Regions from separate parts of the Kosakonia sp. MUSA4 genome, predicted to be linked through region 2. Evidence: predicted binding sites of a transcription regulator. Region 2 holds the regulator's gene; each other region holds the start of a gene.
What was found. Region 2 encodes PhoB, which activates phosphate uptake and scavenging genes when phosphate is short. Its sites were predicted from a motif close to CTGTCATAAAACTGNCNNAT; they were not measured.
Positions count from the first base shown of each region.

Region 1: the regulator PhoB is predicted to act here: its motif matches at 8,292-8,311, upstream of opgB (phosphatidylglycerol--membrane-oligosaccharide glycerophosphotransferase).
Region 3: the regulator PhoB is predicted to act here: its motif matches at 2,549-2,568, upstream of phnC (phosphonate ABC transporter ATP-binding protein).

Region 1 covers NZ_CP025697.1:508,527-518,557, reverse strand. Annotated here, with positions in the region: gene C0557_RS02455 (PTS sugar transporter subunit IIC) at 1-385, opposite strand, end outside; gene C0557_RS02450 (YbaK/EbsC family protein) at 723-1,181, shown strand; gene bglJ (DNA-binding transcriptional activator BglJ) at 1,229-1,849, opposite strand; gene C0557_RS02440 (LuxR C-terminal-related transcriptional regulator) at 1,846-2,583, opposite strand; gene C0557_RS02435 (threonine/serine exporter ThrE family protein) at 3,135-3,911, shown strand; gene C0557_RS02430 (threonine/serine exporter) at 3,902-4,375, shown strand; gene C0557_RS02425 (TetR family transcriptional regulator) at 4,441-5,082, shown strand; gene C0557_RS02420 (MarR family winged helix-turn-helix transcriptional regulator) at 5,127-5,576, shown strand; gene C0557_RS02415 (organic hydroperoxide resistance protein) at 5,662-6,090, shown strand; gene dnaT (primosomal protein DnaT) at 6,250-6,789, shown strand; gene dnaC (DNA replication protein DnaC) at 6,792-7,529, shown strand; gene C0557_RS02400 (DUF2501 domain-containing protein) at 7,604-8,104, shown strand; gene opgB (phosphatidylglycerol--membrane-oligosaccharide glycerophosphotransferase) at 8,346-10,031, shown strand, end outside.
Region 2 covers NZ_CP025697.1:1,013,291-1,023,321, forward strand. Annotated here, with positions in the region: gene sbcC (exonuclease subunit SbcC) at 95-3,235, opposite strand; gene sbcD (exonuclease subunit SbcD) at 3,232-4,434, opposite strand; gene phoB (phosphate response regulator transcription factor PhoB) at 4,636-5,325, shown strand; gene phoR (phosphate regulon sensor histidine kinase PhoR) at 5,347-6,645, shown strand; gene brnQ (branched-chain amino acid transporter carrier protein BrnQ) at 7,052-8,371, shown strand; gene proY (proline-specific permease ProY) at 8,456-9,805, shown strand; gene C0557_RS04800 (2-hydroxyacid dehydrogenase) at 9,926-10,031, opposite strand, start outside.
Region 3 covers NZ_CP025697.1:4,103,074-4,113,104, forward strand. Annotated here, with positions in the region: gene C0557_RS19360 (iron ABC transporter permease) at 1-1,008, opposite strand, end outside; gene C0557_RS19365 (ABC transporter substrate-binding protein) at 1,082-2,170, opposite strand; gene phnC (phosphonate ABC transporter ATP-binding protein) at 2,617-3,462, shown strand; gene phnD (phosphonate ABC transporter substrate-binding protein) at 3,498-4,439, shown strand; gene phnE (phosphonate ABC transporter, permease protein PhnE) at 4,518-5,390, shown strand; gene phnE (phosphonate ABC transporter, permease protein PhnE) at 5,387-6,268, shown strand; gene C0557_RS19390 (HAD family phosphatase) at 6,255-6,926, opposite strand; gene C0557_RS19395 (aminoimidazole riboside kinase) at 7,054-7,971, shown strand; gene C0557_RS19400 (carbohydrate porin) at 8,137-9,654, shown strand; gene C0557_RS19405 (sucrose-specific PTS transporter subunit IIBC) at 9,731-10,031, shown strand, end outside.

The DNA of each region.
Region 1 (10,031 bases), 500 kb from region 2:
ACGCCATCAGCGACAGCATTGCGCACATGAAAGGGTCGAGCTGGTGCGATTTCACGTAATGCTTACCGAGGTTATAAGCAATCGCCGCACAGATATAAATGGACATAACGCCCATCGTCATATCGAAAGGCGTGAGGATCCGACCTTCATACTGTTTCGCCAGATCCAGCCAGGCGCGCGCAAAGCCCCAGGTGGTATCCGGTGAAAAGGGCGGATAGGCAAAGACCAATAAGAATGAGCCAACAATCATAAACGGCATCGCAGAAATGAAGCCGTCACGGATGGCCATAACATGACGTTGAGAAGAAATCCGCCCGGCGATCGGGCTGACGTAGTTTTCTATAAACCGGAAAATCAGGTTAAACGCAGCATGGTTAGCAGACATATCAGCTCTCCTGTCAGGCTAAAAAAATAAGCGCACCAGCGAATGTTTTGCCGTGCAGCGATCCATTTTTAGGTTTGAAACCATGCGGTTTTTTAAACCAGCATTACGACAAAGCAGTGTAGGTTTCATAGACGGCTCTTTATTTGATTTTATGTACAGAAGGAAGGACAAAATCAGTATTAACCCGCGATGTGGACACTGCAACCGGTTACTGTAACCGGTTTCCGCGATTGTGAAGGCGATCGAGAAACTTTGTAGAGAGGTTTGTTACATCGGGATATTTACATGGATAACAGGCTTATGACAGATTAATGGCGGTCCCAGGCAGGAGAACATCATGAGTTTGCAGTCCGTGCGGCAATTCTTTGCCGACAACGCCCCCGATATCGATATTATTGAACTGAACCAAAGTACCGCGACTGTTGCACTGGCCGCCGCCGCGCATCATGTTGAACCAGGGCAAATCGCCAAGACGCTGTCATTAAAAGTGAAAAACGAAGTCATTCTCGTGGTTGCTAAAGGCGATGCGCGTCTGGATAACAAAAAACTGAAAAACACCTTTGGCGCGAAGGCTCGCATGCTGAGCAGCGATGAGGTTGTTATGGTTACCGGGCATCCGGTGGGCGGCGTCTGTCCGTTTGGGTTAGAAAACCCACTGGCAATCTATTGTGATATCTCACTAAAACAGTATCCGGAAGTCCTGCCCGCTGCGGGAGCTATCCACAGCGCAGTCCGCATTTCTCCTGAGCGAATGGCTGAACTTACTCGCGCAAAATGGATTGACGTTTGCTTGTAACGTCTCAGCGCCAGGTACAGCACGCCTGGCGCTTAAACGTCGCTGAACTACATCAACTCCGACGCTGAACGAGGAGTTGGTGGCCTCCAGGTCAGAATATCTGCGGCATCCAATAACCCGACGTCAGACGTAACGCCCAGCTTCGTCATCGCATTGAATTTATGCGCGCGGATGGTTTTCACGTTCCGATCCAGCAGTGAGGCTATCTCGGCCAGCGAAAAACCGCGCGTCAGGTAATTCAGGATCTCCCACTCTGTAGGGCTGAGCATCCGGCACTGGCTCACGTACCAATTATTAATCATGTTCTCATTAATGCGCCGGGTTTCACCCAGTAGCATCCCCAATTGCTCCTGTAACACAGGCAGCGGAGAGGATTTGCTCAAAATACCATGCAGCCGCGAGGGAGAGAGATGCCCGACCAACTGGGCTTCCCGATCGTCTCCCGCCAGAACAATATGCTGAACACCCGGGTGAGAAAGCGAAAGCCAGTGCAAACACATCAGGCACTCCCGCCGCTCTTTCCGGTGCCCAAAAAGTGAATAGATAACGGAAAAAAAAGGCGTGTGTTTCAGTGCCTGATGAAACACCGAATGCTCTTTAAAAAAATGAAACGAATACTGATTAATAGACGATTCACTAAATAAATGTCGTAATCCCTCCCGACTCATTGTGCACTTTTCAATAATGGCGACATTTCCCTTTTTGTAGCTATTTTCCATTCATTTCGGTCTCCATACATCGCGCCTGAATTCAACTCAGCCATTCCCTGGCTGCTATTAATCCATATATATAAATCTGCATTACTCCGTAATGATAACCGTCTCATTGCACTATTTTTCTGCGCGCTCACTGTTTTATTACTTTTTTTGAGCAGCATAGCAATTTGGTTTATTCCCCAGCCTTTTCCAAGAAGACGTAACACGTTACGTTCAGATAGGGTAAGTATTTTACTTAGGGGAGCATCAGCGGCACTTCTGCTCATTCCCTCTGGCATAAGCGTCTGGCTAATTTCTCCCTCGCTCCCATATCCGTGGCGAATAGCATTAATCACCCCTTCAACGGGTTCCTGGCTGGAGAGTAACGTGATACGTGGGCGTAACAAAAACTCCATGGCCACAGGCAGCACCGTACGTGGAGTGAAAAAGATCCAGTGTGAGCTATCACTTTGAGAAAAAAGAGAATAATAATTCTGACAGCGTCTTCTCGCGTAGAAAAGCTCGTCAGAGATATCAACAATAACCAGGCGAGCGCTCTTTAATTGCAGCAGATCTATCTCTTCTACACAGGAATAATAATTGAGGATGTATTCAGGAAAATTGCGTTCAAGTATACCGCCAATCCCGGCCCTGAGAACCGGAGTCTGGCTAATAACAATCCCATGAGTGTTGTCTGCTGATAACATAAAATCTCCACGTCCATTTGCGAGTTCTATCAATCCGCACGATGACTTTTTTCCAATAGGAACCAATAATAACCACAGATAATGACATTATCTGGATAAGCGTCGCCGTAAGAATTGGCGAAATTTATGAGTTGGGGTCAAACATAAAGAGCCGGAATTATAGTATTACCAACTTACATGTCAATATAACATATCGCCCGCCAGATTATCTCGCGTATTATTAAAAAATAAAAAGGAAATTTAAAATAATCAAAGACAATATAATTAAGATAAAAACAATAATCTTAACAAATGTTTAAGAAATACTTTATGAAAACCAGGCCGTTAGTCGCAAATAATACCGCCCCTTTTCTTTTCATATAATTTTTTATAAAAAAACCTTAAATGAATTCTTAACCGCATAATTTAAGAAAACTTCAGAGCAAATTTCAGCGTGACTTACTGCACAAATCTTGATCTATCTGAGCGCCATTCTGCCTGTCACCTGTGCTAAAACTATCTTTTACGCTCCATCCTTCGCGAGCGTTGTGTTAACAGATACCAGGGTAATCATGCAAACAGACCAGTCATCACAGCGCGCTATTACGCGGCTGTGTATTCAGTGTGGGCTATTTTTGTTGCAGCATGGCGCAGAGAGCGCATTAGTGGAAGAGCTATCAACACGTCTGGGCATCGCGCTGGGTATGGACAGCGTTGAAAGTCTCATCTCCTCTAATGCCATCGTTCTGACAACCATCAAAGACGGGCAATGCCTGACCTCAACGCGTAAAAACAGCGATCGCGGCATCAATATGCACGTAGTAACGGAAATACAGCATATCGTGATCATGACCGAACATAAGCTGCTGGATGCCAGGGATGTTGAAAAGCGGTTTGCCCAGGTTAAACCGCTGCGCTACCCACGCTGGCTGGTCACGCTGATGGTTGGCCTTTCCTGCGCCTGTTTCTGCAAACTCAATAAAGGCGGCTGGGACGGCGCATTTATTACCTTTTGCGCCAGCAGCGTGGCGATGTATGTGCGGCTGCTACTGGCGAATCGCCATATGCATCCACAGATTAATTTCTGCATTACCGCCTTTGTGGCCACCACCGTTTCCGGTTTGATGCTGACACTTCCTGCCTTTATTCATTCATCCACTGTCGCCATGGCCGCCAGCGTGCTGTTGCTGGTACCCGGTTTTCCGCTGATCAACGCGGTTGCCGATATGTTCAAAGGCCATATCAACACGGGTCTTGCGCGCTGGGCCATCGCCAGCTTATTAACCCTCGCCACCTGTATCGGCGTGGTGATGGCAATGACACTGTGGGGGCTACGCGGATGGATGTAATCGCCTTTGTTCTGGCTCTTATGCAAGATATGTTGCTGGCCGCAATCCCCGCAGTCGGGTTTGCCATGGTTTTCAACGTTCCGCATCGCGCCCTGCCCTGGTGTGCGCTCCTTGGCGCACTGGGCCACGGTTCCCGCTTTGCGCTGATGTACTGGGGTTTTAATATCGAATGGTCAACCTTTGTAGCCGCCATGCTGGTCGGATCGATAGGCATTCGCTGGTCGCGATGGTATCTGGCGCATCCTAAAGTGTTTACCGTGGCGGCCGTCATTCCGATGTTTCCGGGCATCTCGGCCTACACAGCGATGGTTTCCGCGGTGAAAATTGGCCACTTCGGTTACAGCGAAGAGTTAATGATCCTGTTACTGACGAATTTCCTGAAAGCCTCATCGATCGTTGGCGCGCTTTCTATTGGCCTGTCGATTCCCGGCCTGTGGATATACCGCAGACGCCCGCGCGTTTGAGATTTGTTTTCTGTCGCGGCCATGGTGATAATCCACAGACAAATGACGGCCAGTAAGGAGTGGATGTGGAACACCATGGCAGCGATCTTTCCGAACGTTTTGACGAATCCAACCTGAAAGACAAAATTTTCATCAGCGCCATCGCTCTGTTTGCCGAATACGGCCTGACAGGCGCACGCATGGAGCAAATCGCCGAACGCGCCGCCACCACAAAACGCATGGTGGTGTACCATTTCAAAACCAAAGAAAACCTCTATTTACAGGTACTTGAATACGTTTATACCATGATTCGCCGCAGCGAGAAAAAGCTGAATCTTGCAGATATGCCGCCCGTAGAGGCGATGGTGCAACTGGTCGAAAGCACTTTCGATTACCATGCCGATCACCCTGATTTCATTCGTATTATCTGTATGGAGAACATGCAGCGCGGGCGCTTTATCCAGCAATCGGTCCTGCTGCGCGATGTGAACCGCAGCGCGTTGACCTTACTGGAAGATATTCTCCGCCGCGGCCAGCAAAAAAGGCTGTTTAATAAAAACGTCAATGCCCGCGATGTTCACCGTCTGATGAGCAGTTTCAGCTTTCACTACGTCGCCAACAGCTACTCTTTTTCCATGCTGTTTGAAGAGAACCCTGATGCGACTGCGCAGCGCCAGTACTATCGGGAGATGGCAGTCGAGGTTGTGCTGCGTTATATCTGTCCGTAAAAAATACCTTGCAATTAAATCGCACACTACCTATATTAAAAAACATGAAAACGACACCGACCAAAAACGCGCAGCTCGCCTTAGATAACCAGTTTTGTTTTGCACTCTACTCAACAAACCTGGCGCTGCATAAGCTCTACCGGCAGCTTCTGGCCCCGCTGAACCTTACCTATCCGCAGTATCTGGTCATGCTGGTGCTGTGGGAACAGGACGATATCACCGTGTCAGAGATTGGTGAGCGCCTGTTTCTGGATTCAGCAACGCTGACGCCGCTGCTTAAACGGCTGGAAAGCGCAGGGCTGATCCGCCGTCAGCGTTCACGCCAGGATGAGCGGCAAGTGGTGATTACGTTAAGCGAAAGTGGGCGCACATTGCAGCAGCAAGCGACGTCCATTCCGGAAGCGATAGGCTGCGCCATGGCCTGCGATAACGCAACGCTGCACGATATCAAGCAGCAACTGGAACAGCTTCGCCAGAACTTTCAGCGGGCATAAACTCCCTTTTGCGGGGAGTTTATCTCAATCAACTAAATAGCACGCTATTTTATAGCAAACTCTCAAGATAATTAAGGAACCTGCCATGTCATTAGAAAAAGTCGTCTACACCGCTAAAGCTAAAGCCACCGGAGGCCGTGACGGCCGCGCAACCTCTTCAGACGGTGTTCTGGATGTCAAACTGGGCGTGCCAAAAGAGATGGGCGGCGCAGGCGGTGAAGTGACCAACCCGGAACAACTGTTCGCTGCGGGTTACTCCGCCTGCTTCCTGGGCGCCATGAAGTTCGTCGCGGGCCGCGACAAAATAGCCATACCGAAAGAGGCGTTTATCGAAGGTGAAGTCGGCATTGGTCCGCTGCCTACCGGTTTCGGTATCGAAGCGAAACTGAATATCCATCTGCCTGGTATGGACGCAGCCGAAGCGAAAAAACTGGTCGATGCCGCGCACATCGTTTGCCCTTATTCCAACGCTACCCGTGGCAACATCGACGTTACGCTGAACATTATTGCGTAACGCGCAAGCGAACACTTTGGGAAAATCAACAGCCGGGGAAACCCGGCTTTTTTCATGCTGTACTGCCCTTTCCGCTCACTGTGTTACTATGTGTCATTATGCCTGTGCGAAAAAAACACAGAGCGCCTTATCCGTAGTAATCCTGTTTGAGAACGCGTTATGTCTTCCAAAATCCTGACATCGAATGTCATCGGCATTGATGAATTTGTGCGCGATCACGCCAGTGTCCTGGCCCGCGCGGAAGGCGGTGCTGTCGCTGTTTTTGCCAATAACAGCCCCGCGTTTTATGCCGTTACGCCGCAGCGCCTTGAGCAATTACTGGAACTTGAAGCCCGCCTTGCGCGGCCAGCCAGCGACATTGCCCTTGATGCACAATTTTATGAAGAACCCACCGCCGCGCCGGTGAATGTGCCGATGGGCAAATTCGCCATGTACGCCGGCTGGCAACCGGATGCAGACTTCCAGCGTCTGGCTGCGTTGTGGGGCATTGCGTTAACGCAGCCCGTTACGCCGGAAGAGCTGGCTTCGTTTGTTGCCTACTGGCAGGCCGAAGGCAAAGTATTCCACCATGTGCAGTGGCAGCAAAAGCTGGCGCGCAGCGTACAAATCGGTCGTACCAGCCAGAATGGCGCGGCGAAACGCGATATCAATGCACTGTCAGAACCGGACAATCAAATCCCACCAGGCTTTAGAGGATAACGATGAAAAACGTCGGCGAATTGATGAAGCGACTGCAAAAGATGATGCCCGCCAACACCGAGCCCGCCTTTAAAACGGGCGAGGAGCTAATGGCCTGGCAGAAAGAACAGGGCGCAATCCGTTCGGCGGCGCTGGAGCGAGAAAACCGCGCAATGAAAATGCAGCGTACTTTTAATCGCTCCGGCATTCGTCCGCTGCACCAGAACTGCTCTTTTGAAAATTACCGGGTCGAAACGGAGGGCCAGATGCGCGCCCTCAGCCAGGCGCGGCAATATGTCGAAGAGTTTGACGGTAATATCGCCAGTTTTATCTTTTCCGGCAAACCAGGCACCGGCAAGAATCACCTCGCCGCCGCCATCTGCAATGAGCTGTTGCTGCGCGGGAAATCGGTGCTGATCATTACCGTTGCCGACATTATGTCTGCCATGAAAGAGACGTTCGGCAATCGCGAAAGCAGCGAAGAACAGTTGCTGAACGATCTAAGCAGCGTCGATCTGCTGGTGATTGACGAAATCGGCATGCAGACAGAATCCCGCTACGAAAAAGTCATTATCAACCAGATAGTCGACAGGCGTTCTTCGTCCAAACGCCCGACCGGCATGCTCACTAACAGTAATCTGGAAGAGATGAATAAACTGCTGGGCGAGCGCGTAATGGACAGGATGCGTCTCGGCAACAGTCTGTGGGTGATCTTCAACTGGGAGAGCTACCGTAGCCGCGTCACCGGTAAAGAGTATTGAGAGTTTTCACCTCTGTGGCGGATCTGCGCAGGTGTATACTCAGCGCTTTACTGAAACATCAGGATATGCACGATATGAAATTCGCTAAACGCCTGCTCTGCGCGGCTGCCATCAGCAGCGCCCTGCTAACCAGCTTTGCCAATGCCGCTTCCTGGCAGGATACGCTCTCCAGCGCTGCCAACCAGCTCAGCCAGAAAAACCAGAGCAGCACCGCTTCGCAGCAGGGTGGGTTGTCGCTCTCCTCCCTGACCGGCTTGCTTAACGGCGGTAATCAGGCGCTCAGTTCAAATACCATGAACAATGCGGCAGGCGTAATGTCCTGGTGCGCCAAAAACAAGCTCTCCTCGCTCACCAACACTGAGAATGTAAAAAACCAGGTGCTGGATAAACTGGGGCTCGGCGCCAGCCAGCAGAAACAAGACACCAATTATCTGGATGGCCTTCAGGGTATGCTGAACACCAAAAACGGCGAGCAGTTGAACCTGAGCAACATCGGCAGCACACCGCTGGCAGAAAAAGTGAAGTCAAAAGCCTGCGATATTGTTCTGAAACAGGGCGTCAACTTCCTCTCCTGATCTTCCGCCGCGTTGAGCGCTTTTTCGGCCTGAACGCGGCATTTCCCCCTCTCTTTCTCCACCGTTCCGCCAGTTCACAGACGTGATGCACAACAAAATTGTCGTTTTCTAAACCATTTCTGAATCAACTCAGAATAAAGTGACACTACAATTGCAGCAGTGTGACATCACCATTAAATTAGTTCTCCTGTCACAAAAATGATTAACCAGCAATATGTCTGGTCTTGATGAGGAATGACGGTTGTCCGAGTTGCTCTCTATTGCTCTGTTTATCGCCTCGGTTGTGATTTACGCCTGTAAGGCGGGGCGAAATAGCTGGTGGTTTACTGCAACGCTGCTGGTATTGGGTCTGTTTATTATTTTGAATATCACGCTGTACGCCAGCAATTACTTTACCGGCGATGGCATTAACGATGCAGTGTTGTACACCCTCACCAACAGTCTGACCGGTGCGGGCATCAGCAAATACATGTTACCCGGGGCGGGGCTGGTTCTCGCGCTGGTGGCGTTGTTCTGCGCGCTGGGCTGGGTACTGCGCCGCCGTCGCCATCTGCCCCATCATTTTGGCTACAGCTTGCTGGCACTGGCGCTGGCGCTGGGTTCGGTCGATGCCAGCCCGGCATTCCGCCAGATCACCGAACTGGTGAAATCCCAGACGCGTGAGGGCGATCCCGACTTCGCCACGTTTTATAAAGTCCCGGCGAAGAAGATCCCGGAGCCGAAACTCAACCTGGTCTACATCTACGGCGAAAGTCTGGAGCGCACCTACTTCAATGAAGAGGCTTTTCCTGGCCTGACGCCGGAACTGGGCGCGCTGAAGGCGCAAAGCCTCGACTTTAGCCATACGGAACAACTCCCCGGCACGGATTACACCATCGCTGGCATGGTCGCCTCACAGTGCGGCATTCCACTGTTCGCGCCTTTTGAAGGCAACGCTTCCGCTTCGGTATCCAGTTTCTTCCCGCAGAATCTTTGCCTCGGCGACATTCTGAAAAATTCCGGCTACGAGAACCATTTTATCCAGGGCGCGAATCTGCGCTTTGCCGGGAAAGATGTGTTCCTGAAATCGCACGGTTTTGATTACCTCGTTGGCGCAGAAGAGCTGAAAAACCAGGTCGCCGATCCCCACTACCGTAATGACTGGGGCTTCTACGATGATACGGTGCTGGATGCCGTCTGGAAACGCTACGAAGAGCTGTCGCGCGCGGGCAAACGCTTCTCACTGTTCGCGCTGACCGTCGATACGCACCATCCGGATGGTTTTATCTCGCGCACCTGCGAGCGAAAAAGTTACAGCTATGATGGCAAGCCGAACCAGTCATTCAGCGCCGTCACCTGCAGCCAGCAGCATATCGCGGCGTTGATCAATAAGATCAAAGCGTCGCCGTGGTTTAAAGACACGGTGATCGTGGTCTCTTCCGATCATCTGGCGATGAACAACACGGCATGGAAATACCTTAACAAACAAGATCGTAGCGATCTGTTCTTTGTGATGCGCGGCGATGAGCGCCAGGAGGATGTTTCCGGGATCAAACGCAGCACGCTGGATAACGGCGCAACCGTGCTCGATATCCTCGGCGGCGACAACTTCCTCGGCCTTGGGCGCAGCAGTATTTCCGGCCAGTCGCTCTCCGGTGTATTCCTGAATATGAAAGAGAAAGTGCTGGCCTGGAAACCGGACGTCATTCGCCTGTGGAACTTCCCGAAAACGATGAAGGAGTTCACGGTGAATAGCCAGAAACAGATGGTCGCCTTCTCCGGCAGCGAGTTCCGTTTACCGCTGCTGGTGCGCGTTTCCAGTCATCGCGTTGAACCGCTACCGGAAAGCGAATACTCCGCGCCGCTGCGCTTCCAGCTTGCCGACTTTGCGCCGCGCGATAACTTCGTGTGGATCGATCAGTGCTACAAAATGGCGCGCCTGTGGTCG
Region 2 (10,031 bases):
GGCGGAACAGCGGCTTCGCAGGCCAGATAAGGCGAAGCCGCCAGCCGGCAAAACAACCGGTGGCGGCTTCTTTCGCCGGATAACGGTTCAATACCTACGAAACCGCATATTTCCCGTCGAGCTTGCTGTAACCCAGCCCGTTGATTTTCTTCACCTTGATCTGCACCGGGATCCGCTCTTTCATCGCTTCGACGTGGCTGATCACGCCGATGGTTTTGCCGCTGGCATTCAGCGCATCGAGGGCGTCGAGCGCGGTATCCAGCGTTTCGCTGTCCAGCGTGCCAAAGCCTTCATCAAGGAACAGCGAATCGATGCGGGTTTTATGGCTGACCAAATCCGACAGCGCCAGCGCCAGCGCAAGGCTGACAAGGAAGCTTTCACCGCCGGAGAGCGTACGCGTATCGCGCACCGCATCCGCCTGCCAGGTATCCACCACTTCCAGCTCCAGCGCCTCGCTGGCTTTGCGTTTCAGCAGATAACGGCCGTGCAGACGGGTAAGCTGGTTGTTCGCCAGCCAGACGAGGTTATCCAGCGTCAGCCCCTGCGCAAATTTGCGGAATTTATCTCCCTCTTTCGAGCCGATAAGCGCATTGAGATGGCCCCAGTCGTCATACAGCGCACTGGCCTGCTCGATCTCCTGCAACACCGCCTGCTGGCGCGTACGGTTATCGCCATCCTGTTTTAACTGCTGGCGAAGTTCCCCCTGGCGGGTGGTGTTTTCGCGCAGTTGACGTGAAACCTGTTCCAGCGCCTGCGCGATGCTGTCGGCTGTGGCGTTTTCCTCCAGCCCGGCAGGCGGCTGCGCCCGATGGGCGGTAACGGCTTGTTCGGCGCTGGCGGCCAGCGCCTGTTTCTGCTGGCAATCGGCGTCGAGCTTCTGGCGCAACTGCTCCAGCCGCTGGTGTTCATCATCGGAAAGCAGTGCGCTGAGAAACGCGTGTTTATCGGCAAAGACGCTGTTTTCCAGCGCCGCAACGAACTGTTTCTCCAGCGCTTCAGCCGTTTCGTTCTCCTGCGCCAGTTGCTGGTGCAGGGTTTGCCATTGGCTTCGCAGCGACACGCAGCCGTCATGCACCTGGCGCCAGCCCTCCAGCGCCACGTTTTGCGCGTCGGCGGGCGTTTCGTCTGTGGGCAGCGTATCGAGGATGGGCGTAAGCTGGGTGATCTGCTCTTGCAGCGCGGTCTGCTGTTGCTGCTGCTGTTGCCATTGCTCCGCTTCCTGCGCGCGCGCTGCCAGCCACGCGGCTTCTTCGCCTTCCGGCGGCAGAGTCAGATCCAGTTGTCGCAGCGCCGCCGCTAAGGTGTCGCGGCGGGTGGTGACAGCCTGCTGATACTGTTCGCTCTGCTGTTGCAGTTCATTGATTTGAAAAAGTAATGTCTGGCGCTGGTTGAGCAGATAGAGCTGGTGTTCATAGGCATCCTGCGCGCTTTGCCAACTGGTCAATTCGCGGTGCGGATCCAGCGTGACGTTCAACTGCTCGCACAGCGTGGCCCACTCCTGCAATCCCGTTTGTTCATCCTGCTGGAGCGAGCGGACTTCACGCTCGTCTTTTTCATAGCGCTCGGCTAAGCCTTTCAGCCGCTCGCCCAGCGCCACGCCTTCTTCTTTTACCTTTTGCACTTCGTCAGACAGCACCTGACGGCGAGCCTGATTCACTCCCGGCTCGATCGTCTGGTAGTGCGCAACCGCCGGATGTTCCGTAGCACCGCACAGCGGACAGGGCTGACCCGCCTGCAGGCGCGCGCGCTCGCTCTCCAGACTTTTGATGGTGTTTTCCAGCTCGCAGATGGTGGTGACTTCCGTCAGCAACTGGTTCTTTTCTTTATACAACGCGCGCTTTTGTTCCCGCTCTGCGTTGAGCTTTTCCTGCTCGGCTTGCAGATCCCGCAGGCTTTGCTGGCGCAGGCTCAGTTGTTTACGCAGCGGGGCGAAGCGAGCGTGCAGGGCGGCGAGCTGCTGGCGTAACGGGCGATGCTGTGCGCACTGCGCCATTGCCGCAGCCGTCTCTTCTGCTGTCAGTTCCAGCGTGGCTTCCGGCAGCGCACGCAATTTCTGCTGATGTGTCAGCACGCGCTGTTGCAGGCTTTGCCACTGCTTTTTCTCCTCTTCCAGTTGGTTAAACAGCACGCGCCAGCCGGTCAGCTCGCTGTGCCACTGTTGAAAGCGGGCATGTTCGGTCAGCCAACTGGCAACCGTTTTTTGACGGCTCAGCAGACTGGCATGCTGCCCGACGGCGGTTGCGCGGATACGCGCGCGCTGTAGCAGGCTGGCATGTAAGCGAGCATTTACTTCTTCACTCTGGCTGCGGGTGCGGGCCAGCGCTTTATGTTGCTCTTCAAGGCGTTCCCACAGCGGACGTAACTGCAGAGCCGGTTGCGCCAGGGCAAGCCGCGCCAGCTGCGGCTGTGCGGCAGCCAGCGCCTGCTGCGCCTGCACCTGCGCGGCCTGCGCCCGTCCGAGCGCGGTGCGTAGTTCGGCTTCGCGGTTTAGCCATTGCGCCTGCGCCTGCGTGGTTTGTTGCCCGGCCAGCAGCGTTTTTTCTTCGTCAGTAAGTGCCTGCAAACCTGTACTCAGTTGCTGGCGCTGTTCATCATTGAGCAGCACTACGCCTTCCGCCTGCGCCTGTAGCTGTTCCAGCCGGGTTTTGGCCGCTTTATGTTTCTCAAACACCATCGCCGAAATCTGACCATAGATTTCCGTGCCGGTCAGCTCTTCCAGCAGCTCGGCGCGTTCGCGCGGTTTGGCATTGAGGAACGCGGCAAACTGCCCCTGCGACAGCAGCATTGAGCGGGTAAAGCGGCCGTAATCCAGCCCGGTTAATGAGGCGGTGAGATCGAGTTTATCTTTGACTTTATCGGCGAGGATTTTGCCGTCGGCGCAAGCCGCCAGCTCAACGCGCGGCGCTTGCAGATTGCCCTCTGCCTGACCGCGCGCGCGGCTCTGGCTCCAGAAAGCGCGGTAAGCGATGCCTTTTACTTCAAATTCCACTTCCGCCAGGCACTCGGCGGTATCGCGGGTCATCAGATCGTTTTGCGATTGTGACAGGGTGCTAAGGCGCGGCGTTTCGTGGTACAGCGCCAGACAAATGGCGTCGAGCAGGGTGGTTTTCCCTGCGCCCGTCGCGCCGGTAATGGCGAACAAACCGTTGCTGGCGAACGGCTCTTCGGTAAAGTCGATTTTCCATTCGCCTTTCAGCGAGTTGAGGTTTTTTAACCGCAAACTGAGGATCTTCATGCCTCTTTCTCCGCATCCAGCGCCTGGCGCGCTTCACTGAACAAAGCTTGCAGGCGCGCCGTTTGCTTCTCATCGATCTCTTCCTGCGCCAGACGGCGGGCGAAGACCTCTTCCACTTTCAATTCACTGAGCGTTTCCCGCAGCTCACCGGCGAGGATCCGCTCCCGCTGTTCGCGGCTGCGGCGCACCAGCAGCACTTCGACGGGCAAATCTTCGGTAACTTGCTGAATTTTACGTTGCATATCAGCCAGATATTCTTGGCTTACAATTTCAATATCCAGCCAGACTGGCGTGTCGGCGGGCGCATCGCGCCACTGCTCAAGCTGGCGGCAAATCTCGGCGAAATCGCCCTTGATCACCGCCAGCGGCTGCGTGGCCGGAATGTCGAGCGCGGTCACTTCCGTCAGCTTGCCGTCGCTGAAGGTGACCAGATTGACGCTTTTACGCTTTCCAGTTTCATCAAAACTCAGCGGGATCGGTGAACCGCAGTAGCGAATGTGCTGCAGGCCGCCAATTTTCTGCGCCCGGTGAATATGTCCGAGCGCAATATAGTCGGCTGGCGGGAAATTCTCCGCCGGGAAGGCATCCAGTGTGCCAATATAGATGTCACGTACGGCGTCACTTTTGCTGGCGCCAACGGTGGTCAAATGGCCGCTGGCGATAATCGGCAGCGCCTGCTCGCCGCGCAGGATGCAGGCGGCGTCATACTGCTGCTGGTAGTAATCGGTAATGGCCGCCAGCAGATGCTGCTGTTTTTCCTGCCCTGATAATCCGGCCTGGCTGATGACCATGTCACGCGGGCGTAAAAATGGAACCGGACAGAAAACGGCGCCGGGCGTACCATCCCGGTGTTTGAGCCAGAAAGGCGCGGCGCCAGCGCTGGCGACCACGGTGGTGTTCAGGTAAGCGAGGATCTCTTTCGATTCGTTCAGCGTCGCCACGGAATCATGGTTGCCCGCCAGTACCACTAACTGGCAGCCGGTTTGCTGGAGTTTCACCACAAAGCGGTTATATAACTCGCGGGCATAACTGGGCGGGGAACCGGTATCAAAGATGTCGCCTGCGACAATAATGGCGTCGGCCAGGTGCTGTTCTGCCGCATTCAGCAGCCAGTCGAGAAAGGCGTCATGTTCGGCAGCGCGGCTTTTACTGTAAAAGTTCTGACCCAAATGCCAGTCTGAAGTGTGAATAATGCGCATAGCGATTCCGTGGCGAAAATGGATAAACGCGATTATAACATTCAGGGTGTTAGAGACATTAACTGCGTGAATATTCACGCTGTCATAATGCTGCGGGCAGGGTCATCTGGCGGTCATGTTATTCATAAATCTGTCATAAAACTGACGCATAATGGCGCCGCTATACAAACAGACGACTTATATGAGAAAACAGGGCGAATTATGGCGAGACGAATTCTGGTCGTTGAAGATGAAGCACCGATCCGTGAAATGGTGTGCTTTGTGCTCGAGCAAAATGGATTTCAACCGGTAGAAGCTGAAGATTATGACAGTGCGGTGAACCAACTTAACGAACCCTGGCCAGACCTGGTTTTACTGGACTGGATGTTGCCTGGCGGTTCCGGTATTCAGTTTATTAAGCACCTGAAACGTGAGGCCATGACCCGCGATATTCCGGTGATGATGCTGACAGCGCGTGGTGAAGAGGAAGATCGCGTGCGCGGTCTGGAAACCGGGGCGGACGATTACATTACCAAACCCTTCTCACCGAAAGAGCTGGTTGCCCGTATTAAAGCGGTTATGCGCCGTATTTCGCCGATGGCGGTGGAAGAAGTGATTGAAATGCAGGGACTTAGCCTCGATCCCTCTTCGCATCGCGTGATGACCGGCGAAAATCCGCTGGATATGGGGCCGACAGAGTTTAAACTCTTACACTTCTTTATGACTCACCCGGAACGCGTGTACAGCCGTGAACAACTGCTGAACCATGTCTGGGGAACCAATGTTTACGTCGAAGACAGAACGGTTGATGTCCATATTCGTCGCCTGCGCAAAGCGCTGGAACACAGCGGTCACGATCGTATGGTGCAAACGGTGCGCGGCACGGGATATCGTTTTTCGACCCGTTTCTGAAATTTGACAGGAGTGTGACGCGTGCTGGAACGGCTGTCATGGAAAAGGCTGGTGCTGGAGCTCCTCCTTTGTTGTCTACCCGCCTTTATACTCGGCGCGATTTTCGGTTACCTGCCCTGGTTTTTATTTGCCGCGGTAACCGGGCTGTTGATCTGGCATTTCTGGAATTTACTGCGCCTCTCCTGGTGGTTGTGGGTCGATAAAAGTATGACGCCACCGCCCGGCACGGGAAGCTGGGAGCCGCTGTTATACGGGCTGCACCAGATGCAGATGCGTAATAAAAAGCGGCGGCGCGAGCTGGGTAATCTCATCAAACGCTTTCGCAGCGGTGCGGAATCGCTGCCGGATGCGGTGATCCTCACCACCGAAGAAGGGTCGATTTTCTGGTGTAACGGCCTGGCACAACAGCTACTGGGGCTGCGTTGGCCGGATGATAACGGGCAGAACATCCTGAACCTGCTGCGCTACCCCGAATTTACGCAGTATCTTAAAAAACAAGAGTTTACCCGGCCACTGAACCTGGTACTGAACAGCGGGCGCCATCTGGAGATCCGCGTGATGCCTTACAGCGAACAGCAACTGCTGCTGGTGGCGCGCGATGTGACGCAGATGCACCAACTGGAAGGCGCGCGACGTAACTTTTTCGCTAACGTCAGCCATGAGCTACGCACGCCGTTGACGGTGCTGCAAGGCTACCTGGAGATGATGCAGGAGCAGACGCTGGAAGGCGCGCCGCGCGAAAAAGCGCTGCATACCATGCGAGAGCAAACATCGCGCATGGAAGGGCTGGTGCGCCAGTTGCTGACGCTGTCGAAGATTGAAGCGGCGCCGACGCTGCCGCCCAATGAGACCATCGATGTGCCGATGATGCTGCGCCTGGTTGAACGGGAAGCGCAGACGCTCAGCCAAAAAAAGCACAGCCTGGAATTTGAGGTTGATAACGCCTTAAAAGTGCTTGGCAATGAGGAGCAATTGCGCAGCGCCATCTCCAACCTGGTGTATAACGCGGTGAACCATACGCCCGCCGGAACGCATATTATTGTGCGCTGGCAGCATGTGCCGCAGGGGGCGGAATTCAGCGTGGAGGATAATGGTCCGGGGATTGCCGCCGAACATATTCCGCGTCTGACCGAGCGTTTTTACCGCGTCGATAAAGCCCGTTCCCGGCAAACCGGCGGTAGCGGACTTGGGCTGGCGATCGTTAAACATGCCGTCAACCATCACGAAAGTCGCCTTGATATTGCGAGTACGCCAGGCAAAGGGACGCGCTTTAGCTTTGTTCTGCCGGAACGTCTGGTTGCCAAAACTCCTGCTGCCTGACGCCCCTGTCAGCTTATCTTTCCAGCGGCCTGTCAAAACAGGCCGCCATTTCCTGCTGTTTCCCCGCGATGAAACCTATTTTGTACGGGTGATGCTTTTTTGTTCGCATGATCAGCCATGTGTTTTTCTTATAAATGGAGTATTGAACTGGTTATTTTTCTTGATCCAGCATATCCATCTGGTTTTGCGATCCCATCTTGCCTTCAAACGTTATAAGCGTTTAAATTGCGCCCCTGACGTTGTCAGACCGACTATGTTTACGTGGTAAATCGAAAAACTATACTCCGCCACGTTGCGTATTAAGCATTTCCCGCTGATTTTTCGCGGTTTACACGCGTTATTGTTCGGCAGGGAAGGCGAAAAATTCACCATTATTTACAACACCACATCCACAGGCAGTAAAATTATGACCTATCACTTAAAACCACGAGACATAGTTGCTCTGGGCTTTATGACCTTCGCTTTGTTCGTTGGCGCAGGGAACATCATTTTTCCGCCGATGGTCGGCTTGCAGGCGGGTGAACATGTCTGGACCGCGGCATTTGGTTTTCTGATTACTGCCGTAGGCCTGCCGGTGCTGACCGTCGTTGCGCTGGCTAAAGTGGGTGGTGGTGTGGATAGCCTGAGTACGCCGATCGGTAAAGTCGCGGGCGTGCTGCTGGCAACCGTTTGTTATCTGGCGGTAGGGCCGCTGTTCGCCACGCCGCGTACGGCGACCGTCTCGTTTGAGGTGGGGATTGCGCCGCTGACTGGCGATGGCGCAATGCCGCTGCTGATCTACAGCATCGTCTATTTTGCGCTGGTGATCCTAGTGTCGCTCTATCCGGGCAAACTGCTGGATACCGTGGGCAACTTCCTTGCTCCGCTGAAAATTATCGCGCTGACCATTCTCTCGATTGCCGCGATCGTCTGGCCGGCTGGCCCTATCAGCCATGCGCTGGAAGCTTATCAAACTGCGCCGTTCTCTAACGGTTTCGTTAATGGCTATCTGACGATGGATACGCTGGGCGCGATGGTGTTCGGTATCGTGATCGTGAATGCTGCCCGTTCGCGCGGCGTGACCGAAGCGCGTCTGCTGACCCGTTACACTGTCTGGGCCGGGCTGATGGCGGGCGCGGGTCTGACGCTGCTCTATCTGGCGCTGTTCCGCCTGGGTTCAGACAGCGCGGCGCTGGTGGATCAATCCGCTAACGGCGCAGCGATTCTGCATGCTTACGTTCAGCACACCTTTGGTGGCGCGGGCAGCTTCCTGCTGGCAGCCTTGATCTTCATCGCTTGCCTGGTCACAGCGGTTGGCCTGACCTGCGCCTGCGCCGAGTTTTTCGCGCAGTATCTGCCGTTCTCTTATCGTTCGCTGGTGTTTATTCTGGGCATCTTCTCGATGGCGGTTTCCAACCTCGGGCTGAGCCATCTGATTCAGATCTCCATCCCGGTGCTGACGATGATCTACCCGCCGTGCATCGTGCTGGTGGTGCTGAGCTTCAGCCGTTCGTGGTGGAACAACTCAACCCGCGTGATTGCGCCGGCCATGTTTATCAGCCTGCTTTTTGGTATCCTTGACGGCGTGAAAGCATCCGCCTTTGCTGAGCATTTACCGGCCTGGACGCAGCGTTTGCCGCTGGCGGAACAGGGGCTGGCCTGGCTGATGCCGAGCCTGGTGATGGTGATTCTGGCGGCAGTCTGGGATCGCACCGCAGGGCGTCAGGTAACTTCCAGCGCGCATTAACAGTCGCGGATACGGTTTGTTTAACCACGGGGTTTGGCGCCCCGTGGTTTTTTATTTTTGTGTTGAATAATGGCAGTGGAAACAATGGAAAGTACGAATAAGCTGAAGCGCGGGTTAAGCACCCGCCACATCCGCTTTATGGCGCTGGGATCGGCGATCGGCACCGGGCTGTTTTATGGCTCCGCCGATGCCATCAAAATGGCCGGGCCGAGCGTGTTGCTGGCCTACATTATTGGTGGCGTCGCCGCGTATATCATTATGCGTGCGCTGGGTGAAATGTCGGTACATAACCCTTCCGCCAGCTCGTTCTCTCGCTATGCACAGGAAAACCTCGGCCCGCTTGCCGGCTATATCACTGGCTGGACCTACTGTTTTGAAATCCTGATTGTGGCGATTGCCGACGTGACGGCTTTCGGCATCTATATGGGCGTCTGGTTCCCGACAGTGCCGCACTGGATCTGGGTGCTGAGCGTGGTGATGATCATCTGCGCCATTAACCTGATGAGCGTAAAAGTCTTCGGCGAACTGGAGTTCTGGTTCTCGTTCTTTAAAGTCGCCACCATTATCATCATGATCCTCGCCGGTTTCGGCATCATCATCTGGGGTATCGGCAACGGCGGGCAGCCGACCGGGATCAGCAATTTGTGGAGCCACGGCGGTTTCTTCAGTAATGGCTGGCTGGGCACGGTGATGGCGCTGCAAATGGTGATGTTCGCCTACGGCGGCATCGAAATCATCGGCATCACCGCCGGTGAAGCGAAAGATCCGGAAAAATCGATCCCGCGCGCCATTAACTCCGTACCGATGCGCATTCTGGTGTTTTATGTCGGGACGTTGTTCGTCATCATGTCCATCTACCCGTGGAACCAGGTCGGTACTGACGGCAGCCCGTTTGTCCTGACCTTCCAGCATATGGGCATTACCTTTGCCGCCAGCATTCTTAACTTTGTGGTGCTGACCGCTTCGCTTTCGGCGATCAACAGCGATGTTTTTGGCGTGGGGCGTATGCTGCACGGCATGGCGGAGCAGGGCAGCGCACCGAAGATGTTTGCCAAAACCTCCCGTCGCGGTATTCCGTGGGTGACGGTCGTGGTGATGACCGTTGCGCTACTGCTGGCGGTCTGGCTGAACTACATCATGCCGGAGAACGTTTTCCTGGTGATTGCGTCGCTGGCGACCTTTGCCACGGTATGGGTGTGGATCATGATTTTGCTGTCGCAAATCGGTTTCCGCCGCCGTCTCTCTGCCGATGAAGTGAAGGCGCTGAAATTCAAAGTGCCGGGCGGCGTCATCACCACCGTGGCAGGCCTGCTGTTCCTTGTGTTTATCATCGCGCTGATTGGCTGGCACCCGGAAACCCGCATTTCGCTGTACGTGGGCCTGGCGTGGATTGTGCTGTTGCTGATTGGCTGGAAGTTTAAAAAATCCGCCTGATGGCGGCTACGCCTTATCAGACATGCAGGGCTTGTTGGCCTGATAAGCATCGTGCCACCCGGTAATTTCACCCGATATGGCTTTGTAGGCCGGGTAAGCGCAGCGCCACCCGGCAAAAAATTACACCACCGGGGTCAGCATTTTCCCGTCCTGAAAGTAACTCACCAGGTTGTTGATGGTCAGATCCGCCATCGCCTGGCGGGTTTCCGCCGTGTTACTGGCAATA
Region 3 (10,031 bases), 2.6 Mb from region 2:
GCCGACGCCCCAGTTGGCGATAAACGCCCGCAGCACCACGCCTATCAATGGCACGCCAATGGTCACGGTAAGCCACGCCACCACCACCATTCCCGCCACCCAGCGCCATTTGCCGAGCGGCAGTGCGCGCGCCTGCGAGGCTTTGCCTTTCATGGTGACGAAACGGCTGGCGGTACGCATCAACCTGCGCTGCAACATCACCAGCGGAATGGTGATACAAATCAGCACCACCGCCACCGCCGCCATCAGGTGATACGACGGCGTACCCAGTTTGTTGGTCAACTTATACAGATACGTTGCCAGCACCATGTTGCCTTCGGGATCGCCAAGCACCAGCATCAGGCCGAACACTTCCAGACCGAGGAAAAAGAGCAGCACGCAGGCATACAGAATCGAGGGGCGAACCATCGGCAGGCTGACGGAAGTCATCACCTGCAGCGGCGATGCGCCGACGGTACGCGCCGCCTCTTCGACATCCGAGCCGACGCTGCGCAATGCCGACGAAATATAGAGATAAGCGTGCGGCACATGGGTTAAACCGGCAATCACCACAATGCTGAACATCGAGTAGATGTTCCACGGCACAAAACCGATGAGCTCCTCCGCCCAGCGCGAGAAAAAGCCCACCGGCCCGGCGGCGACCACATAGCCAAAGCCGAGCACCATCGGTGAGACAAAAATCGGCACCAGAATCAACGGCTCGATAAACCGGCGGCCCGGCAAATCAGTGCGCACCATCAAAAAGGCGAGAATGCCGCCGAGTGGAATCGCAATAATCACCAGCCCGAAAGCCAGAATAAAGCCGGATTTCAGCGCCAGATAAAAATCAGGATCGGTAAAAATAAAGGCAAAGGATTCAAGGCTGAACTCTTTGCTGCGGGCGAAAAAGGGTGCGGAGAGGAAGCTCTGCACCACAATAAATAACAGCGGGATATAAATAACCAGTGCGGTAATTAATACGGTTACGCCACGCGGCAACCCCTGCCATTTTCTGCGCACGATATTCATAAATCATCCCTTTACGCTCTGCTACGCAAAGCAAAACGTTGTGCATCGCAGCGACGCACAACGGTGATGGAGGTTATTTGGCGGCGGCTTCGCGCCACTGTTTAATAAATTCCAGACGTTTTTTCGGCTCCAGATATTCCAGCAATGATTCATCCACCGGGATCGGCTTCAGCGCCTGCCCCAGCAGTTTGGTCATGCCATCAATATCGTTTTTGCCTTCAATATCCTGGCGCAGGGAAGGAATATCCGCCTGGTTGGCGAGAATGCTCTGCCCTTTTTCCGACAGCACATAGTCAAACCACAGTTTCGCCGCGTTGCTGTGTTCCGCTTCCGCACTGATAAACGACACGCGCGACAGCACCAGCACATAATCTTTCGGGTAAGAGATACCGAGCGATTTATCCCCTTTGATGCGCGCTTCGGCGTACGAGCCAAGAATGTTGTAACCAATCAGGTTTTCACCCGACGAGACGCGCTCCATCATGGTGCCGGTGGAGGATTGCACCGTCAGGCCGCCTTTGGCGATATCACCCAAATGCGCGAAATAATCTTTGTCGCTTTTCTTGTCCTGCACGGCGAGCATAAAACCGAGGCCGGACTTTTCAATATCGTAGGTGGTGACTTTATTTTTGAATTTATCGCTCTGTGCGGCGATTAATTTCGCCAGCGCGCTGTGGGAATCGGGAACATCGCCTGCGGGGATCAGCCGTTTATTATAAATAAACACCACCGGTTCATAGGTGGTGCCATAGGCTTTTTGCTGCCACACCGCCCACTTGGGTAATTTCTCTTTTTCCGGGGAAGCATATTCGGCGGCATAATCCGTCGCCAGCTTCAGGGCGGTATCCATCGATGAACTCCAGACCACATCGCCGCTGCCGCTGCCGGAGGCCTGCTCGCTGAGATAGCGGTTATACAGCTCGGTGCTGTTCATATCGTTATATTCGACTTTAATTCCCGGATATTGCTCCTCAAAGCCTTTAATCAGCGGGCCTGCGGCTTTGGTATCCGTTGTCGAATAGATAACGACTTTGCCCTCTTTCGTCCCGGCATCGACGATTTTCTGATACTCCGCCGGATAGCCCGCAGGCACCGCCGCCAGCGCAGAGCCAGCAAATACGGTGGCCAGAACGGCGGCCAGCGTTGCAATCTTCCCTTCCATACAACCCCCAGGTATTGTTTTTGAAACACAAAATTAACATATAGACCGTGCACCAACCGATGCAATAAAGTTGCTTGTTTTTTCTGACTTTTGTGACGGTGGCGTGATTTAAATATATGCTGTTTCCGCGCGGAAAATAGCAGGCAGAGAAACGGTAAATATCCGCGTAATATCATGCTGTGGCCGCCTTCCCGCGCAGGAAAATAGCCAAACGATGTCGGGCGAAATATCGCAAAAAAGCGCCTGTTTCCGTTGTTTATTCTGTTTATCTTTCCCGGCAGGATGAATCGCTTGTGCTGTCCGATTACTGCAAACTCAGCCTGCACTCACCGCCCTGACCCTAAGCGAAACCTTCGCGTTCATTATTTGTTCGCCTGTTCGTCATAAAACGATCATCTGTTGTGCCGTTAATGGTCGCCAGTTGAATGACAAAAACCGGAAGACTTATGAACAGCGCGTTGGCAGAACTTTCTGAACACCCCTATTCGCCTCTGCATCAATTAAACACCGTGCCGAAACAAAAGGTGCTGAGCGTCAGGAACTTGCGCAAATCGTATAACCAGCACCAGACCGTGCTGGACGATATCAGTTTCGATCTGCACAGCGGCGAAATGGTCGGCGTGATTGGCCGTTCCGGCGCGGGTAAATCAACGCTATTACATGTACTGAATGGCACGCACAGCGCCAGCGCGGGCGAGATCTTAAGTTTCTCCGATGATGAGGGCGAGCCGCGTGATGTCTCGCGTCTGAAAGGCCGTGCGCTCAATCAGTGGCGCAGCCAGTGCGGCATGATTTTCCAGGATTTTTGCCTCGTTCCGCGCCTGGATGTGCTCACCAACGTGCTGCTTGGCCGTCTGAGCCAGACCTCAACGCTAAAATCGCTGTTTAAAGTTTTCACCGATGAAGACCGCGCGAAAGCCATCGCCCTGCTCGAATGGCTGAATATGCTGCCGCATGCGTTACAGCGTGCAGAGACGCTCTCCGGCGGGCAGATGCAGCGCGTGGCGATTTGCCGGGCGCTGATCCAAAATCCTTCGTTATTACTGGCGGACGAACCTGTCGCTTCGCTGGACCCGAAAAATACCCAGCGCATCATGGACGTGCTGCGCGAAGTGAGCCAGCAGGGCATCAGCGTAATGGTCAACCTGCACTCTGTTGAGCTGGTGAAAGAGTACTGCACGCGGGTTATCGGCGTGGCGCAGGGACGCATTATTTTCGATGACCACCCTTCCCGGCTGACACAGGATGTTCTGCAGGTGCTGTACGGCGATGAAATCAGCCAATTGCATTAATTATTCCTTCCAATGAGACAACACAGGCAATGACAATGAAAAACACTATTTCTGGTGCATTACGTTTATCTGCATTGATGACAGCTCTTCTGTTGGCATGGCAGGCTTCTGCCGCTGAGCAGCCGAAGGAATTGAATCTGGGGATTCTGGGCGGGCAGAACGCGACCCAGCAAATCGGCGATAACCAGTGTGTGAAAGAGTTTCTCGATAAAGAGCTGAACGTCGATACCAAACTGCGCAACTCCTCTGACTACTCCGGCGTGATCCAGGGGCTGCTGGGCGGGAAAGTTGACGTGGTACTGAGCATGTCGCCTTCCTCTTACGCCTCGGTGTATATCAACAACCCGAAAGCAGTCGATATCGTGGGTATCGCCGTTGACGATAAAGATCAATCGCGCGGTTACCACTCCGTGGTGATCGTGAAAGCCGACAGCCCGTACAAAAAGCTGGAAGATCTGAAAGGCAAAGCGTTCGGCTTTGCGGACCCGGATTCCACCTCCGGCTACCTGATCCCGAACTACGCGTTCAAACAGAAGTTCGGCGGCAATGCCGACAACAAATACAACAACTACTTCTCCAGCGTCACCTTCTCTGGCGGTCATGAGCAGGACATTCTCGGCGTGCTGAACGGCCAGTTCGCGGGCGCGGTCACCTGGACGTCAATGGTGGGTGATTACAATACTGGCTACAGTACGGGCGCCTTTAACCGCCTGATCCGTATGGATCACCCGAATCTGATGAAAGAGATCCGCATCATCTGGGAATCGACGCTGATCCCGAACGGCCCGATCCTGGTGAGCAACAGCCTGCCGGCGGATTTCAAAGCCAAAGTCATTACCGCCGTGAAGAAACTGGATACCGATAATCACGCCTGCTTCGTGAAAGCAATGGGCGGTACACAGCATATCGGCCCGGGCAGCGTGGATGATTTCAAACAGATTATCGAGATGAAACGCGAGCTGGTGACTGCACGCTAATCGGCACGCCATGAAATAAGCCCCTGCGTCGAACCAGGGGCTTTTATTCGATTGTCATACAGGACGCGATTGCAACGCATGAACACGTCGAATACGCAGTTTGAGCACTATTACCAGCAGGTCAGAGCGCGCCAGAAGCGCGACACGGTGGCCGGGTCGTTACTGCTGCTGGCGCTCTGGCTTGCCGCCGGGAACGCCGCCGAATTTAATATTTTTACCATCTGGCACTCGCTGCCCAACTTCCTCGATTACATGCTGGAAACCGTGCCGACGCTGCACTGGTCTGTGCTTTTTGCCGACAACCACACCAAAGGCTCGCTGGCGTATTGGGGTTATCGCCTGCCGATTCAGTTACCGCTGATTTGGGAAACCCTGCAACTGGCGCTGGCCTCAACGCTATTCTCTTTTGTCATCGCTGGCGTGCTGGCTTTTCTGGCGGCGGGCAACACCTGGTCGCCGCCGCCGCTACGTTTTGCCATTCGCGCGCTGGTGGCGTTTTTGCGCACCATGCCGGAGCTGGCGTGGGCGGTCATTTTCGTGATGGCGTTTGGCATTGGCGCGATTCCCGGTTTCCTCGCGCTGGCGCTGCACACCGTCGGCAGCCTGACCAAGCTGTTTTATGAAGCGGTGGAAAGCACGCAGGATCGCCCGGTACGCGGGCTGGCCGCCTGCGGCGCCACGCATCTGCAACGCATCCGCTTCGCGCTGTGGCCGCAGGTCAAACCGATTTTTCTCTCCTACGGCTTTATGCGCCTGGAGATTAACTTCCGCTCCTCCACCATTCTCGGTCTGGTTGGCGCAGGCGGCATCGGCCAGGAGCTGATGACCAATATCAAACTCGACCGCTACGATCAGGTCAGCATTACGCTGCTGCTGATCATCATTGTGGTTTCGGCGCTCGATACCCTCTCTGGCCGTTTGCGCCAGTGGGTGCTGGAGGGGAAAAAATGACAAGCTGGCAAGCCGTACCGAATGTGACCTTAAGCCGTAAACTGCACAGTGATTTGTTCAAAGCGCAGGGGCGCTATCTGCGCCGTCTCGGCCTGATCGCGCTGGCCGCTGCGCTCTACTACCTGTGGTTTTTTATGCAGTTCGGCATTCCGCTCGATCAGGCGCTTAACGGCATACAGCAGATTGGCCGCTATCTGCTGCGCATGTTTGTCTGGCACGATTTCCTCAACTGGCCGTTTGGCTACTACTTCTCGCAGATTGGCATCACGCTGGCGATTGTTTTTGCCGGTACGCTCACCGCCACTATGCTGGCGCTGCTGCTCTCCTTCCTTGCCGCACGCAACATCATGCGCGGCGGGTTTCTCGGCGCGGTGGCGTTTTGTATGCGTCGCCTGTTCGACATTCTGCGCGGCATCGATATGGCGATCTGGGGGCTGATTTTTGTGCGCGCCGTTGGCCTCGGGCCGCTGGCCGGGGTACTGGCGATCATCATGCAGGATACCGGCCTGCTTGGCCGTCTGTATGCGGAAAGCCATGAAGCGGTGGATCGTTCGCCGGGGCGCGGTATGACTGCCGTCGGCGCGAGCGGCCTGCAAAAGCACCGTTTCAGCACCTTTACCCAGTCATTCCCGACCTTCCTCGCGCTGAGCCTCTATCAGATCGAGTCCAACACCCGTTCGGCGGCGGTGCTGGGGTTTGTCGGCGCGGGCGGTATCGGCCTGATTTATGCCGAAAACATGCGGCTGTGGAACTGGGATGTGGTGATGTTTATCACGGTGATTCTGGTCGCGGTGGTCATGCTGATGGATATGGCATCGGCCTGGCTGCGCCGACGCTATATCATCGGTAAAGCGGTGCCACTGTTTAAGCCAGAGTAAGCTGCCAGTTAAGTTGCGGCCAGCGGCGCAGTTCTCCTTGCGCCGCCAGCTGCGGGCAGGGATTCACCATAAACACGTGGTTGGCGTATTCACAAAGCGGCAAATCGTTAATCGAGTCGGTATAAAACGTCACCGCCCCACGATGTTGCGGGTGATGAACAAGGAAGTTTTCAAGGCAGGTAATTTTGCCCTGCTGATAGCTCGGCGTCCCGTCGATGACCCCCGTGTAGCGCCCGTTATCGGTTTTCACTTCTACGCCAATCGCGTGCGCAATGCCCAGCACCGGCGCAATCGCCTTCACCAGTAAACTGACCGACGCAGAGATAATCAGCATCGGCTGGTTGCTGGCCTGCAATTCCCTGATTAACGCCCGCGCCTGCGGGTAGATGCGCGGCACAATCTCCGTTTCCACACACAGCGCCACCATGCGCTCCACCTGCGCCACCGGGAAATCGCGCAACGGCGACATGGTCAGCGCCACATACTCGTGCAGATTCATTTCGCCGCGCGCGTAATCCTGCATCATCCGCTCTTCATGGCGCAAATAGTCCACGCCATCGGCAAACCCTTCGCGCACCAGGTAGCGGCTCCACAGCGTACTACTGTCACCGGAAATCAAGGTGTTATCGAGATCGAAAACGTACAGCGGTTGCGGCATTGTCGCGTCCAGAGTAAGGAAACCCGCCCTGCACCTTAGCAAAAAAAGATGACAACTTAACGATGCAGTTGATTTGCTAAACCGGTTTAGTTAAGTTTTATCGATTATTTTAAAGCGGGAGAGAGTTATGTCAGCACGAGTCTGGTGTCTGGGCGATGCCGTGGTGGATTTACTGCCGGAAGGCGCGGGGCGCTTGTTGCAGTGCCCCGGCGGCGCACCCGCGAATGTGGCGGTCGGCATTGCGCGTTTGCAGGGAAACAGCGGTTTTATCGGCCGCGTCGGTGACGATCCTTTTGGCCGCTTTATGCGTCAAACCCTCGACGCCGAACAGGTGAATACCGCGTTTATGTCCGCTGACCCGGCGCAGCGCACCTCCACGGTGGTGGTTGCGCTCGATGAAGTGGGTGAGCGCTCATTTACCTTTATGGTACGACCGAGCGCCGATCTGTTTCTTGCGGAGGATGACTTACCGCCCTTTCAGCGCGGCGAATGGCTGCACTGCTGCTCGATTGCGCTCTCTGCTGAACCGTCGCGCAGCACCACGTTTACGGCGATGACGCGCATCCGCAGCGCCGGGGGATTTGTCAGCTTCGACCCGAATATCCGCCACGATTTGTGGGCCGATCCAGAGCAGTTACATGATGCGCTGAGCCAGGCCTTCACGCTGGCCGACGTGGTGAAACTCTCGGAAGAAGAGCTGGCCTTTTTTAGCGGCCAGGCGGATATCGACGCCAGCATGCAGCAATTGGCCGAACGTTTCGCCATCCCGCTGTTGCTGGTGACGCAGGGTAAAGCGGGCGTCAAAGCCTGCCTGCGCGGCGCGCTCAGCGCCTGGTCAACGCAGCCGGTTATCAGCGTCGATACCACCGGCGCGGGAGATGCGTTTGTTGCCGGGTTGCTGTGGGAACTGGCGCAGCACGGGCTACCGGATAACCAGGCGCAACTTGGCGTACGTCTTGCCACCGCGCAGCGCTGCGGGGCGCTCGCCACCACGGCGAAAGGCGCGATGACCGCCTTGCCCTATCGTCATCAACTGGAGGAATAACCCGCCTGAGTGCCGCTTCGTTTTGCGAGCTGTCTCACAATCACTAAACCGGTTTAGCAAATTTGATTGCGTGAAGAAATTAGCCGTGCGTATGATTCATCACCTAAACCGGTTTAGCAAAAAAACAATCCTGTGATGATAGCTCTTCCTTAGGGATGCAAAATGATGAAAAAAAGCACGCTTGCCGTAACCCTTGGTTTGATATTCAGCTCTGGCTCTGCACTGGCTGCCGATCCCAGCATGAGCAGCATAGAAGCCCGTCTTGCCGCGCTGGAACAGCGTTTACAGGCGGCAGAACAACGCGCAAATGCCGCAGAAACCCGCGCCAAAGTGGCGGAAAAACAGGCGCAACAACTGGCCGCCGCGCAGCAGCAGACGCAAACCACCACCAGCCAGGTTGAGCAGCGCACCGCCAAACTGGAGCAAAAAGCCACCGATGAAGGCGGGTTTGAATTCCACGGCTACGCCCGTTCCGGGCTGCTGATGAATAACTCCGCCGCCAAAACGCAGGGCGGGCCAACGGTGACCCCGGCGGGTGAAACCGGCGGTCATGTTGGTCGCCTCGGTAACGAACCGGATACCTATGTCGAGATGAACCTCGAACATAAACAGACGCTGGCAAACGGCGCGACCACGCGCTTTAAGGTGATGCTGGCCGACGGGCAAAAAACCTATAACGACTGGACCGCCTCCAGCAGCGATCTCAACCTGCGCCAGGCGTTTAGCGAAATCGGCCATCTGCCGAGCTTCACCGGCGCATTTAAAGACTCCACCGTCTGGGCCGGTAAACGTTTCGACCGCGATAACTTCGATATCCACTGGATCGACTCCGATGTGGTGTTCCTCGCCGGGACCGGCGCCGGGATCTACGACATGAAGTGGAACGATGACACACACAGCAACCTTTCAATTTACGGCCGCACCTTCGGCGACATTGAGAACAGTGAAAACACGGCGCAGAACTATATTCTGTCGCTGAACAACTTCTACGGCCCGCTGCAACTGATGGTCAGCGGCATGCGCGCCAAAGATAACGACGATCGTGTCGATCTCGACGGCAATAAAGTGAAGGGCGATGCCGCGAATACCGGCGTGCATGCGCTTCTTGGCCTGCATAACGACAGCTTCTATGGGCTGCGGGAAGGCTCAGCGAAAACCGCCCTGCTCTACGGCCACGGGCTGGGCGCAGAGGTGAAATCGATCGGTTCCGACGGCGCGCTGCTGCCGGAAGCGAACACCTGGCGCCTCGCCAGCTACGGCATTACGCCGCTGGGCGGCGGCTGGCATATTGCACCGGCCGTACTGGCGCAAAGCAGTAAAGATCGCTACGTCAAAGGCGACAGCTACCAGTGGGCGACCGCCAACTTGCGCCTGATTCAGGGGATCACCGAAAACTTCGAAATGCAGTACGAAGGCAGCTACCAGTACATGGATCTGCGCCCGGAAGGCTACAACAGCCGTAACGCGGTGAGCGGTAGCTTCTATAAACTGACCGTCGCCCCGACGCTGAAAGCCAGCGACGTCGGCGAATTCCTCAAACGCCCGGAAATCCGCCTGTTCGCCACCTGGATGGACTGGGATCACCGACTGGATAACTACGCCAGCGATGATGCCTTTGGCAGCAACGGCTTTAAATCCGGCGGCGAGTGGAACTTCGGCGTCCAAATGGAGACCTGGTTCTAATGAGTTCGGCCCCTGCGGGGTGCGGGGGTCGTCTCAACCGGGTTAACACCACAATAACGAGAACACAGAGGTTGCTATGGATTTTGCACAAATTGCCCGCGCGCTGCTGCCGCTGCTGGGCGGTAAGGATAATATCGCCAGCGCCGCGCACTGCGCCACGCGCCTGCGCTTAGTGCTGGTGGAAGACGCGAAAGCCGATACCGCAGCGATCGGTAAAATTGACGGCGTGAAAGGCTGTTTTCGTAACGCCGGGCAGTTGCAGATTATTTTCGGTACCGGCGTGGTGAATAAAGTCTACGCCGCGTTTATCGCCGAGGCCGGGATCAACGAATCGAGCAAGTCAGAAGCCGCCGATATTGCCGCGCGCAAGCTCAATC